Regions from separate parts of the Streptomyces sp. NPDC059582 genome, predicted to be linked through region 1. Evidence: riboswitches for the same ligand, from Rfam matches in the RefSeq annotation. Region 1 holds a riboswitch; each other region holds the start of a gene.

Region 1 (3,269 bases):
CGCGATACGCGGACAGACGGACGCGGCGGCGCGTGTCCTGGCGGACGTGGACGGGATGTCGGAGCGGTACACCGAGACCCGTGCCCACCTCGTCGGCAAGGATCTGGACGACCTCGGCGAGATCATGCCCTCGCTGGAGGAGCTCGTCGAACAGGCCCAGGAGATGGCGGCGGCCGGGGAGCCGTTCGTCGAGGCCATCGAGTCGGTGATGGAGCTGCGCCGGACGACCGAGCGGCTGCGCGACGACCTGGTCCCGCTCCGCGAACGGATCCACGCCGCCCACCGGGCCGCGCGGGACGAGCTGGCCGCGGCGCAGGGCGCACCCGGCTGGTTCGGCCGACAGGCGACGCTCGCCACCCTCGGCGACCGCCTGACCGCACTCGACGAGGGCCGCGTCACTCCCACGCCCGAGCACAACGTCACCGATCACTACCGCGAGCTGGAGCGCGAGATCGCCGAACTGCGCGACGTGCTGGCGACGGACGGCTGAGCCGCCTGGGCACCTTGGATCGCGGCGGGGCTCGTCATGGCTGGGCCGTGCCCGGGACTGCCTGCGGCTCGACGCTGACAGACACCACCCCCGGGTGACCACCCCCACCCCGCTCCCGCCTGGGGCAGCGGAGTTGATCTGCCACACTGGAAGAGTTATGCCTGCACCCGGAGAACTCACTTTCGTCGCCCCGCGCGGAGCCAAGAAGCCGCCGCGGCATCTCGCCGACCTCACGCCCGCGGAGCGCAAGGACGCCGTGGCCGAGATCGGTGAGAAGCCGTTCCGTGCCAAGCAGCTCTCGCAGCACTACTTCGCTCGGTACGCGCACGACCCGGCGGAGTGGACCGACATCCCCGCCGGTTCGCGCGGCCGGCTCCAGGAAGCGCTGCTTCCGGAGCTGATGACGGTCGTGCGGCATCTGTCGACCGACGAGGGCACCACGCGCAAGACGCTGTGGCGGCTGTTCGACGGGACGCTCGTCGAGTCCGTGCTGATGCGTTACCCGGACCGGGTGACCATGTGCATCAGCTCACAGGCCGGCTGCGGGATGAACTGTCCGTTCTGCGCGACCGGGCAGGCCGGACTGGACCGGAACCTGTCGACCGCGGAGATCGTGCACCAGATCGTCGACGGGATGCGCGCCCTGCGCGACGGTGAGGTGCCCGGTGGACCGGCCCGGCTGTCCAACATCGTCTTCATGGGCATGGGCGAGCCCCTCGCCAACTACAAGCGGGTCGTGGGAGCCGTCCGGGCGCTCACCGACCCCGCGCCGGACGGGCTCGGGCTGTCGCAGCGTGGCATCACCGTGTCGACGGTCGGGCTGGTGCCCGCCATCCACCGGTTCGCCGACGAGGGCTTCAAGTGCCGCCTGGCGATCTCGCTGCACGCGCCCGACGACGAGCTGCGCGACACACTGGTCCCCGTGAACACGCGGTGGAAGGTGCGCGAGGTCCTCGACGCCGGGTTCGACTACGTGGAGAAGTCCGGCCGCCGGCTGTCCATCGAGTACGCGCTGATCCGGGACATCAACGACCAGGCCTGGCGCGGTGACCGGCTCGGTCGGCTGCTCAGGGGCAAGCCCGTGCACGTCAACCTCATCCCGCTGAACCCGACGCCGGGCTCGAAGTGGACCGCCTCCCGTCCCGAGGACGAGAAGGCGTTCGTCGAGGCCATCGCGGCGCACGGGGTGCCGGTCACCGTCCGCGACACCCGCGGGCAGGAGATCGACGGCGCCTGCGGCCAGCTGGCCGCCACCGAGCGGTAGGCATTCCGGCCACGGCCGGTATTCTTGCGCGGTACACATCTTCATATTCCGACAGGGGAGCGCCACAGCGCTGAGAGTGCGGCAACCGGGCCGCAGACCCTCTGAACCTCGCCCAGGTCATTCTGGGTAGGAAGTTCGGTCATCACTCAAGCTGTTGCGCCCTGCCCGGGAGCCGGCGGATCCGTCCGACGGCCCCGGGCGGGGCCGCGTCTCTTCCTGGTCACCTCCAGGAGGAATCAAGTGCACACCAAGACGTTCGTGGCCGCGGCGGTCGGGCTGGGCCTGGTCACGCTGTCCGCCTGCGGGTCGTCCGCGGACGAGGGCGCTAAGGACTCCAAGACCGTCACCCTCGTCAGCCACAACTCGTGGGCCGTCTCGAAGAACGTGCTCGCGGACTTCGAGAAGCAGTCCGGGTACAAGGTCAAGGTCCTCGAGGACGGGGACGCGGGCCAGGCCGTCAACAAGGCGATCCTGACCAAGGACAACCCGCAGGGCGACGTCTTCTTCGGCGTCGACAACACGCTGCTGTCCCGGGCCCTCGACAACGGGCTGTTCCAGTCGTACGAGGCCAAGGGCCTGGGCCGGGTCGGGGCCGAGTACCAGCTCGACCAGGGCAAGCACCGGGTCACGCCGGTCGACTACGGCGACATCTGCGTCAACTACGACAAGGCCTGGTTCAGCGCGCACAAGCTGACCCCGCCGGCCACCCTCGACGACCTGGCCGAGCCGGCGTACAAGAACCTGCTCGTCACCGAGAACGCCGCCACCTCCTCGCCCGGCCTCGGCTTCCTGCTCGGCTCGGCCGCGAAGTACGGCGACGACGGGTGGCCGGAGTACTGGAAGAAGCTCGAGGCCAACGGTGTGAAGGTGGTCGACGGCTGGGAGCAGGCGTACAACGAGGAGTTCTCCGGTTCCGCGGGCGGCAAGAAGGCCAAGGGCGACCGGCCGCTCGTCGTGTCGTACGCCTCCTCGCCGCCCGCCGAGGTGATCTACGCCGACCCGAAGCCCACGACCGCGCCGACCGGCGTCGCGGCCGGAACCTGCTTCCGGCAGATCGAGTTCGCGGGGCTGCTGGGCAACGCGAAGAACACCGAGGGCGGCAAGGCGTTCATCGACTTCCTCGTCTCGAAGGAGTTCCAGGAGGACATGCCGCTGAACATGTTCGTCTACCCGGTGGTCGCGGACGCGAAGGTGCCGGCCGAGTTCACCGCGTACGGGCCCGCGGCCAAGGACCCCGAGATCATGGCGCCGGACCGGATCGCCGCCAACCGTGACCAGTGGGTCAAGTCGTGGACCTCGCTCGTACTGAAGTAGCCCCGCGCGCCCCCCGCGAGGGACGGAAGGGCAACGCGGCGCGGCTCGGGCTGATGGCCCTGCCCGTCGCGTTCTTCGGCGTCTTCTTCGCCTACCCGGTCGCCGCGATCGTCGCCCGTGGTCTGAAGGCCGACGGTGCCTGGCAGGTCGGGCGGATCGGGGAGGTGCTCGCGCAGTCCGACATCCGGCACGTCCTGTGGT
Region 2 (3,269 bases), on a different contig from region 1:
TTCTGTGGAAGTCGGGTGGGAACGCCACGGCGCTGCCGCTGTGGCGTTCGGGTGACGCCGGGCCGAGGCGTTCGGGTGATGTCAGGCGTGCGTCACCGCTTGCGCCGTCGGCCCCTTCCCGCGCGTGCCGGAGCCGGCGGGGCACCCGTCGGGCCCGTGGTGACGGCGCCGTCCTGACCCGACCGGTCGGCCGCGACCACCAGCGCCGCGAGCGCGGTGGTGACCGGCACCGACGCGACCAGGCCGATGGAGCCCACCAGCGTGCGCACGATCTCCTCCGCGACCAGCTCGCTGTTGGCGACCGTGCCGACACTGCTCTGCGCGATGGAGAACAGCAGCAGGAGGGGCAGCGCCGCGCCCGCGTAGGCGAGGACGAGCGTGTTGACGACCGAGGCGATGTGGTCACGGCCGATGCGGATGCCCGCCCGGTACAGCCCCCGCCAGCCCATCGACGGATTGGCCTCGTGCAGCTCCCAGACCGCCGACGTCTGCGTCACCGTCACGTCGTCGAGGACACCGAGCGACCCGATGATGATGCCGGCGAGCAGCAGACCGCTCATGTCGATCGCCGGATACAGACCGTGGATCAGACCGGTGCTGTCGTCGGTGTTGCCGGTGAGCGAGGCCCAGTCGATGAACAGCGAGCCCAGGATGCCGATCAGCACCAGTGAGATCAGAGTGCCGAGCACCGCCACGGATGTGCGGGCCGACAGTCCGTGGCAGACATACAGGGCGATCAGCATGATGGCGCTCGACCCCACCACCGCCACGACCAGCGGGTTCGAACCCTGGAGGATGGCGGGCAGGATGAAGAAGTTCAGGATCAGGAAGCTGATGGCCAGTGCCACCAGCGCCATCACGCCACGCAGCCGCCCGACGATCACGACGGCGAGCGCGAAGATGCCCGCGAGCAGCGTCATCGGGATCCGGCGGTTGACGTCGGTGACCGAGTACTGGAGATCCTTCGGCGCGGAGGGCTCGTAGGCGACCACGACCTTCTCACCCTGGTGCAGCTGGCGCGACTGGTCCGGCTGGACGATCTCGGTGAACGTACGACCCTTGTCCGAACCGGTGTCGACCCGGATCGTCGCCTTCTTGCAGGTGCCGTTCGCTTCCTGCTGGGCGGAGGAACCCTCGGCGGTCGAGGTGTCGCCGGTCGGGGTGTCCCCCGAGGCGTTCACCGAACGACAGCTCACACCGTCCACTGTGGTGACCGTGGCCTGTTGGGTCTGCCGGTCGAACCCGACCCCGGTGCGCTCGTGTGCCGGGGCGCCACCGGGCCACAGCACCGCGAGGCCGACCACCACCGCCGCCGCGAACGGCACGAGGATCGCCGCGATGACCTTGCGCAGGTGCTTGGAGACGGGGGCGGCGGGGCCATGGCTGTGCGAATGACCGTGCCCGCCACCGGATCCGGGACCGTGTCCGCCGCCCGACCCCGGATCCTGATCCCCGGGTCCGTGCCCGTGCCCCCGCTCCGGTCCGTGTCCTGGTCCGGGGCCGTGCCCGGGCCCCGGCCCATGTACCGCCCCCTGCCCAGGTCCGGTGCCGTGTCCGGGGTGATGTCCGTGGGTGTGCCCTGCACCGGAACCATGGCCGTATCCGGGGCCGTTGCCGCTCCCGGTGCCGTGGTCGGCTCCGGGTCCGCGAGGCGGCTCCGGCGAGGGGTACGGCGGCTCGTGTGTCGTGGTCACCGACCGATCATCGCAAGAACGGCAGAGGCCCACTGTTCACCGCGCCACAAATGACGCTAGCGTGGAGGCACCTTTGCACACGCGGGAGCTCGGAGCACCGGGCTGAGAGGGCGCTGACCTTCGTCTTCGCGATGTTTCACGTGGAACGAGTGATGTTTCACATGAAACGTCTGCCGACGGAAGCCGCTGCGTCGACCGCTGAACCTGTTACCGGGTAATGCCGGCGTAGGGAGTAGGTCTCATGACCAACAAGGACGTACGCACGCCTGTCTCCGACCAGGGCGAACAGCCCCAGGAGGCCGGGAAGTCGATCGGCTGGCACAAGTCGTACGTCGAGGGCTCGCGCCCCGACCTGCGCGTGCCGGTCCGTCAGGTGCACCTCACCAACGGGCAGTCGGTCACGCTGTACGACACATCGGGCCCATACACCGATCCCCTCCTCGCCACCGATGTCCGTAGGGGTCTGCAACCGCTGCGGGAGAACTGGATCATCGGGCGCGGAGACACCGAGGAGTACGCGGGCCGTCCCGTCCGTCCCGAGGACGACGGGATCAAGCACACCTCGCCGCGTGGCGGCCTGCGCAACCTCGATGCGGTCTTCCCCGGACGACCGCGCCAGCCCCGCCGCGGCCGCGACGGCAAGGCGGTCACCCAGCTCGCCTACGCGCGCAGCGGCGAGATCACACCGGAGATGGAGTTCGTGGCCGTCCGGGAGAACGTGGCGCCCGAGGTGGTCCGGGAGGAGATCGCGGCGGGCCGGGCTGTGCTGCCCGCGAACGTGAACCACCCGGAGATCGAGCCGATGATCATCGGCAAGCGGTTCCTGGTGAAAGTCAACGCCAACATCGGCAACTCCGCGGTGACCTCCTCCATCGAGGAGGAGGTCGACAAGATGACCTGGGCGACTCGGTGGGGCGCCGACACGGTCATGGACCTGTCCACCGGACGCAACATCCACACCACCCGGGAGTGGGTACTGCGCAACTCCCCCGTCCCCATCGGGACGGTGCCGCTCTACCAGGCCCTGGAGAAGGTCGACGGCAGGGCCGAGGAGTTGACCTGGGAGATCTACAAGGACACGGTCATCGAACAGGCCGAGCAGGGCGTGGACTACATGACCGTCCACGCCGGGGTCCGGCTGCCGTACGTGCCGCTGACGGCCAACCGCAAGACCGGCATCGTCTCGCGCGGCGGCTCGATCATGGCGGCCTGGTGCCTCGCGCACCACAAGGAGTCGTTCCTGTACGAGAACTTCGAGGAACTGTGCGAGATCCTCGCCGCCTACGACGTCACCTACTCGCTGGGCGACGGTCTGCGGCCGGGGTCGATCGCGGACGCCAACGACGCGGCGCAGTTCGCGGAGTTGCGCACGCTCGGGGAACTCAACACGATCGCCAAGCGTTTCAACGTACAGACCATGATCGAGGGCCCGGGACATGTCCCGATGCACAAGATCAAGGAGAACATCGACCTTCAGCAGGAGATCTGCGATGAAGCTCCGTTCTATACGCTCGGCCCGCTGACCACGGACGTCGCGCCGGCGTACGACCACATCACCTCCGGCATCGGTGCCGC
Region 3 (3,269 bases), on a different contig from region 1:
ATCGGATCCGGCAGCAGCGTCCGCTCGTCCGCGATGACCTCCAGCTTGACCAGGTCGGTACCGAGCGCCTCCCGCGCCAGCCGTGCCGTCAGCACGGCCTCGCCCGCGGTGAAGCAGCCCGCCGTGTTCGGCAGCACCCGGATCCCGAGCCGCTCCAGCACCGACAGCACGGACCCGTGTACGGACGGGTCCACCCGCCGCATCGCGACCGTCGTCAACTCCGTGCCGGAGGCGACCAGCGCCCGTTCCAGCACGTCGAGGCTGGGCGCACCGCCCGTACCCATGATCAGCCGGGACGAGAAGGACGTAGCGCCGATGACGAAGGGATCGTCGGCCATGGGTCAGCCCCCCTGGACGGCGGTGAGGACTTCGACGCGGTCGCCCTCGGACAGGGCCGTGGCCGGCCACTGCCCGCGCGGGACGACGGTCTCGTTGAGCGCGGCGGCCACGCCGGACGGCGCCGCGGTGAGTGTCCGGACGAGGGTGTCGAGAGCCGTGCCGGGCGTGATCTCCCGGGGCTCCCCGTTGACGGAAATGGTGAGGGAGGTGTTCATGCGGGCTGCTCCGTGAGTACGGCGGCGGCGAACCGCGCGGGGGTGAAGGGACGTGCCTCGGCCGGCAGCGAACCGGTGGCCAGCGCATGCGCCAGCACCTCACCGGTGACCGGCGTGAGCAGCACGCCGTTGCGGTGGTGCCCGGTGGCCAGCAGCAGCCCGTCCAGCGCGGTCGGGCCCAGCAGGGGCGCGTTGTCGGGGGAGGCGGGGCGCAGCCCGGCCCGGGTCTCGGTGAGGGGCAGCTCCGTGATGCCCGGCATCAGCTCGTGCGCGTCGCGCAGCAGCTCGTACACGCCCCCCGCCGTCACCGTGGTGTCCCAGCCCAGTTCCTCGCTCGTCGCCCCGAGGACCAGTTCGCCGTTCTCCCGCGGCACCAGGTAGACCTGGCTGCCGCGCACCACGGCCCGTACGGTCCGGCTCAGGAAGGGCGCGTACCGCCGTGGCACCGCCAGCCGGACCACCTGCCCCTTCACGGGCCGCACGGGCGGCCGTACGTCCGGCGGGACGCCCGCGAGCCGCCCGCTGAGGCTGCCGGCCGCGAGCACCACCTGCTCCGCGCCCAGCGTCGTGCCCTCGCGGGTGACGATCCCCGCCGCCCGCTCCCGCGCGACGTCCAGCCGCTCGGCCCACTCCCGGTGGAAGACCACACCGGCCCGTCCGCACGCGGTCACCAGGGCGGCCGCCAGCCGCCGCGGGTCGATCTGGTGGTCGCCGTCGACCCGGAGCCCGCCACGCACGCCCGGCGCGAGCATCGGCTCCAGGCGCCGGCACTCCCGCCCGGACAGCCACTCGGAGTCCAGGCCCGACTGCCGTTGCAGGACGTGCAGTTCGCGCAGATGCGCGCGGTCGTCGGCGTCCAGCGCCACGGCGAGCGTGCCGCAGCGGCGGTAGCCGAGGTCCTGGCCGGTGAGCTCGGTGAGCTCGGCCGCGAAGTCCGGGTAGCGGCGGGCCGAGGCGAGGTTCAGGCCGAGCAGGGTCTGCTCGCCGAAGTGCAGCTCCGTGACGGCGGCCAGCATCCCGGCCGCCACCTGCGCGGCCCCGCCGCCGGGCTCGGGATCCACGACGGCCGTGGCGAACCCGCGCTGCGCGGCCCGCCACGCCGTCACGAGTCCGATGATTCCGCCCCCCACGACGAGGACGTCTGACGTACGCGTAGGCGACATGGGCGTCCAGCCCCTCCCTTCGCCGGCATGACCCGGATCAGGTTCGTACGGTCGGAGGCCGCCAGCCTCCCTCTCAGCCCGGTGCGTCCGGGCTCCCGCGAGTGCTTTACGTTTTCCACCCTAGCCCGCTGCCGTAAGTCTCAGTAAGGGAGCCTCCGCCCATGGCCCGCTCGCTCGACGGACTCGTCCTCGCCCCGGTGGCGGACCAGGCCCCAGGTCAGGTGGGTACGCGTACCCGGTTCGCGTACCACGAGAAGGACGGCGCGATCTGGGCGGAGTACGCGGGCGGTGACGTCGTGCGCGGACGGCTGGTGGGCACTCGGTCAGGTGACCGGCTGGACTTCCGGTACGTGCAGCTCAAGCACGACGGGAGCACCTCGTCCGGGCACTGTGTGTCCACGGTCGTCGAGCTGCCCGACGGCCGGGTACGCCTGGAGGAGGCCTGGGAGTGGGAGTCGCAGCCGGGCAGCGGGACGAGCGTCGTCGAGCAGCTGACCGAGCCGGTTGCGGAGCAGGTCGCCTGACCGGTGGCCAGAGCGCCGCCGGGTGCGTGCGCACGGCCGCTCGGTCGTCGGGCGGAGGCATCGGCTTCGGCTTCGGCTTCGGCAAGCACCGGCACGGCACGACGGTGCGGGCCGGGGCCCCCGAGGCCCGGCCCGCACCGTCGTCGCATCGGCTTGCGGACTATCCGGCCGGCCAGTGCGGCCATGCCGGGGCGAAGGCGCACCAGTACTCGGGGCAGCCCACCCGATAGGCCCGGGTGACCGTCTCCGTGACGGACGCGCCGGTACGGTCCGAGGCCGTCACCTTCAGCGAGACCCAGCCGGTGTCCATGGCGGGTACGGTCACCCGCCGGTCCCCGTCCCGGCCCCGCACCTTCGCCGGCTGCCAGGTGGCGCCGTCGTCCGTGGAGTACTGCACCGACACCCGCTCGCCGTCGGCGCCGCCGCCCGCCCCCGGGCGGTCGATGCCGAGGCCGAAGGTGAACTCCGACCCCTCGGGCACCGAGTTGTCACCGTCCAGCCCGGCCATGTCGTAGCGCGTGTCGAGCAACGGCAGCGGGCGCTCACCGCCGGTGTGCTCCGAGCGGAACCGCCAGGTGTCCGTCACGTGCGTGCCGAGCGCCCACTCCGCGGCGTCGCGATGCGCGGAGGAGGCGAGTTCGTACCACTGCCCACGCGCGGGCACGTCGAAAACACCCTGACCCGGCACGTCGTTGCGGTCGAGCACCCTGCCCGAGGCGTCGCGCAGCACCGTCTCGCCGGACTCCACCGACCGCGCGGGCTCCGACCGGTGGCCCGCCGCGTCCGAGAACATCGGCAGCGCAAGGCGCAGCTTGTCCCCGTCGCGGGTCGCCTGTGCCCGGCCGTCGGGTCCGTTCGCCGACAGCGACGGATTGAAGGGCCCCGTGAGCCAGTTGTCGGTCACCGTGCGCCCCCGGCGGTAGACCGTCGGGTTGGTGTACTGCGCTCCGAGCGCCCCGGCGTCCGTCGCGTACTCGAACGTGGCCGTCGTCCACGGGACGTCGGGTGTGTAGTACGCCGTCATCCGG

What was found. A riboswitch is a leader RNA that binds a small molecule or an ion and turns the genes downstream of it on or off. The one in region 1 is predicted to bind thiamine pyrophosphate.
Region 2: linked by a shared signal. The riboswitch ahead of thiC (phosphomethylpyrimidine synthase ThiC) and the one ahead of ACFV0T_RS19460 (thiamine ABC transporter substrate binding subunit) in region 1 are both predicted to bind thiamine pyrophosphate.
Region 3: linked by a shared signal. The riboswitch ahead of thiO (glycine oxidase ThiO) and the one ahead of ACFV0T_RS19460 (thiamine ABC transporter substrate binding subunit) in region 1 are both predicted to bind thiamine pyrophosphate.

Annotation. Positions count from the first base shown of each region.
Region 1 covers NZ_JBHWCC010000021.1:41,176-44,444, reverse strand. Annotated here, with positions in the region: gene ACFV0T_RS19470 (hypothetical protein) at 1-490, shown strand, start outside; gene rlmN (23S rRNA (adenine(2503)-C(2))-methyltransferase RlmN) at 648-1,754, shown strand; TPP riboswitch at 1,798-1,905, shown strand; gene ACFV0T_RS19460 (thiamine ABC transporter substrate binding subunit) at 1,995-3,068, shown strand; gene ACFV0T_RS19455 (ABC transporter permease) at 3,044-3,269, shown strand, end outside.
Region 2 covers NZ_JBHWCC010000005.1:31,287-34,555, forward strand. Annotated here, with positions in the region: gene ACFV0T_RS06690 (YibE/F family protein) at 93-1,694, opposite strand; TPP riboswitch at 1,766-1,943, shown strand; gene thiC (phosphomethylpyrimidine synthase ThiC) at 1,936-3,269, shown strand, end outside.
Region 3 covers NZ_JBHWCC010000051.1:41,165-44,433, reverse strand. Annotated here, with positions in the region: gene ACFV0T_RS33010 (thiazole synthase) at 1-338, opposite strand, end outside; gene thiS (sulfur carrier protein ThiS) at 342-554, opposite strand; gene thiO (glycine oxidase ThiO) at 551-1,717, opposite strand; TPP riboswitch at 1,715-1,826, opposite strand; gene ACFV0T_RS32995 (hypothetical protein) at 1,879-2,241, shown strand; gene ACFV0T_RS32990 (S8 family serine peptidase) at 2,402-3,269, opposite strand, start outside.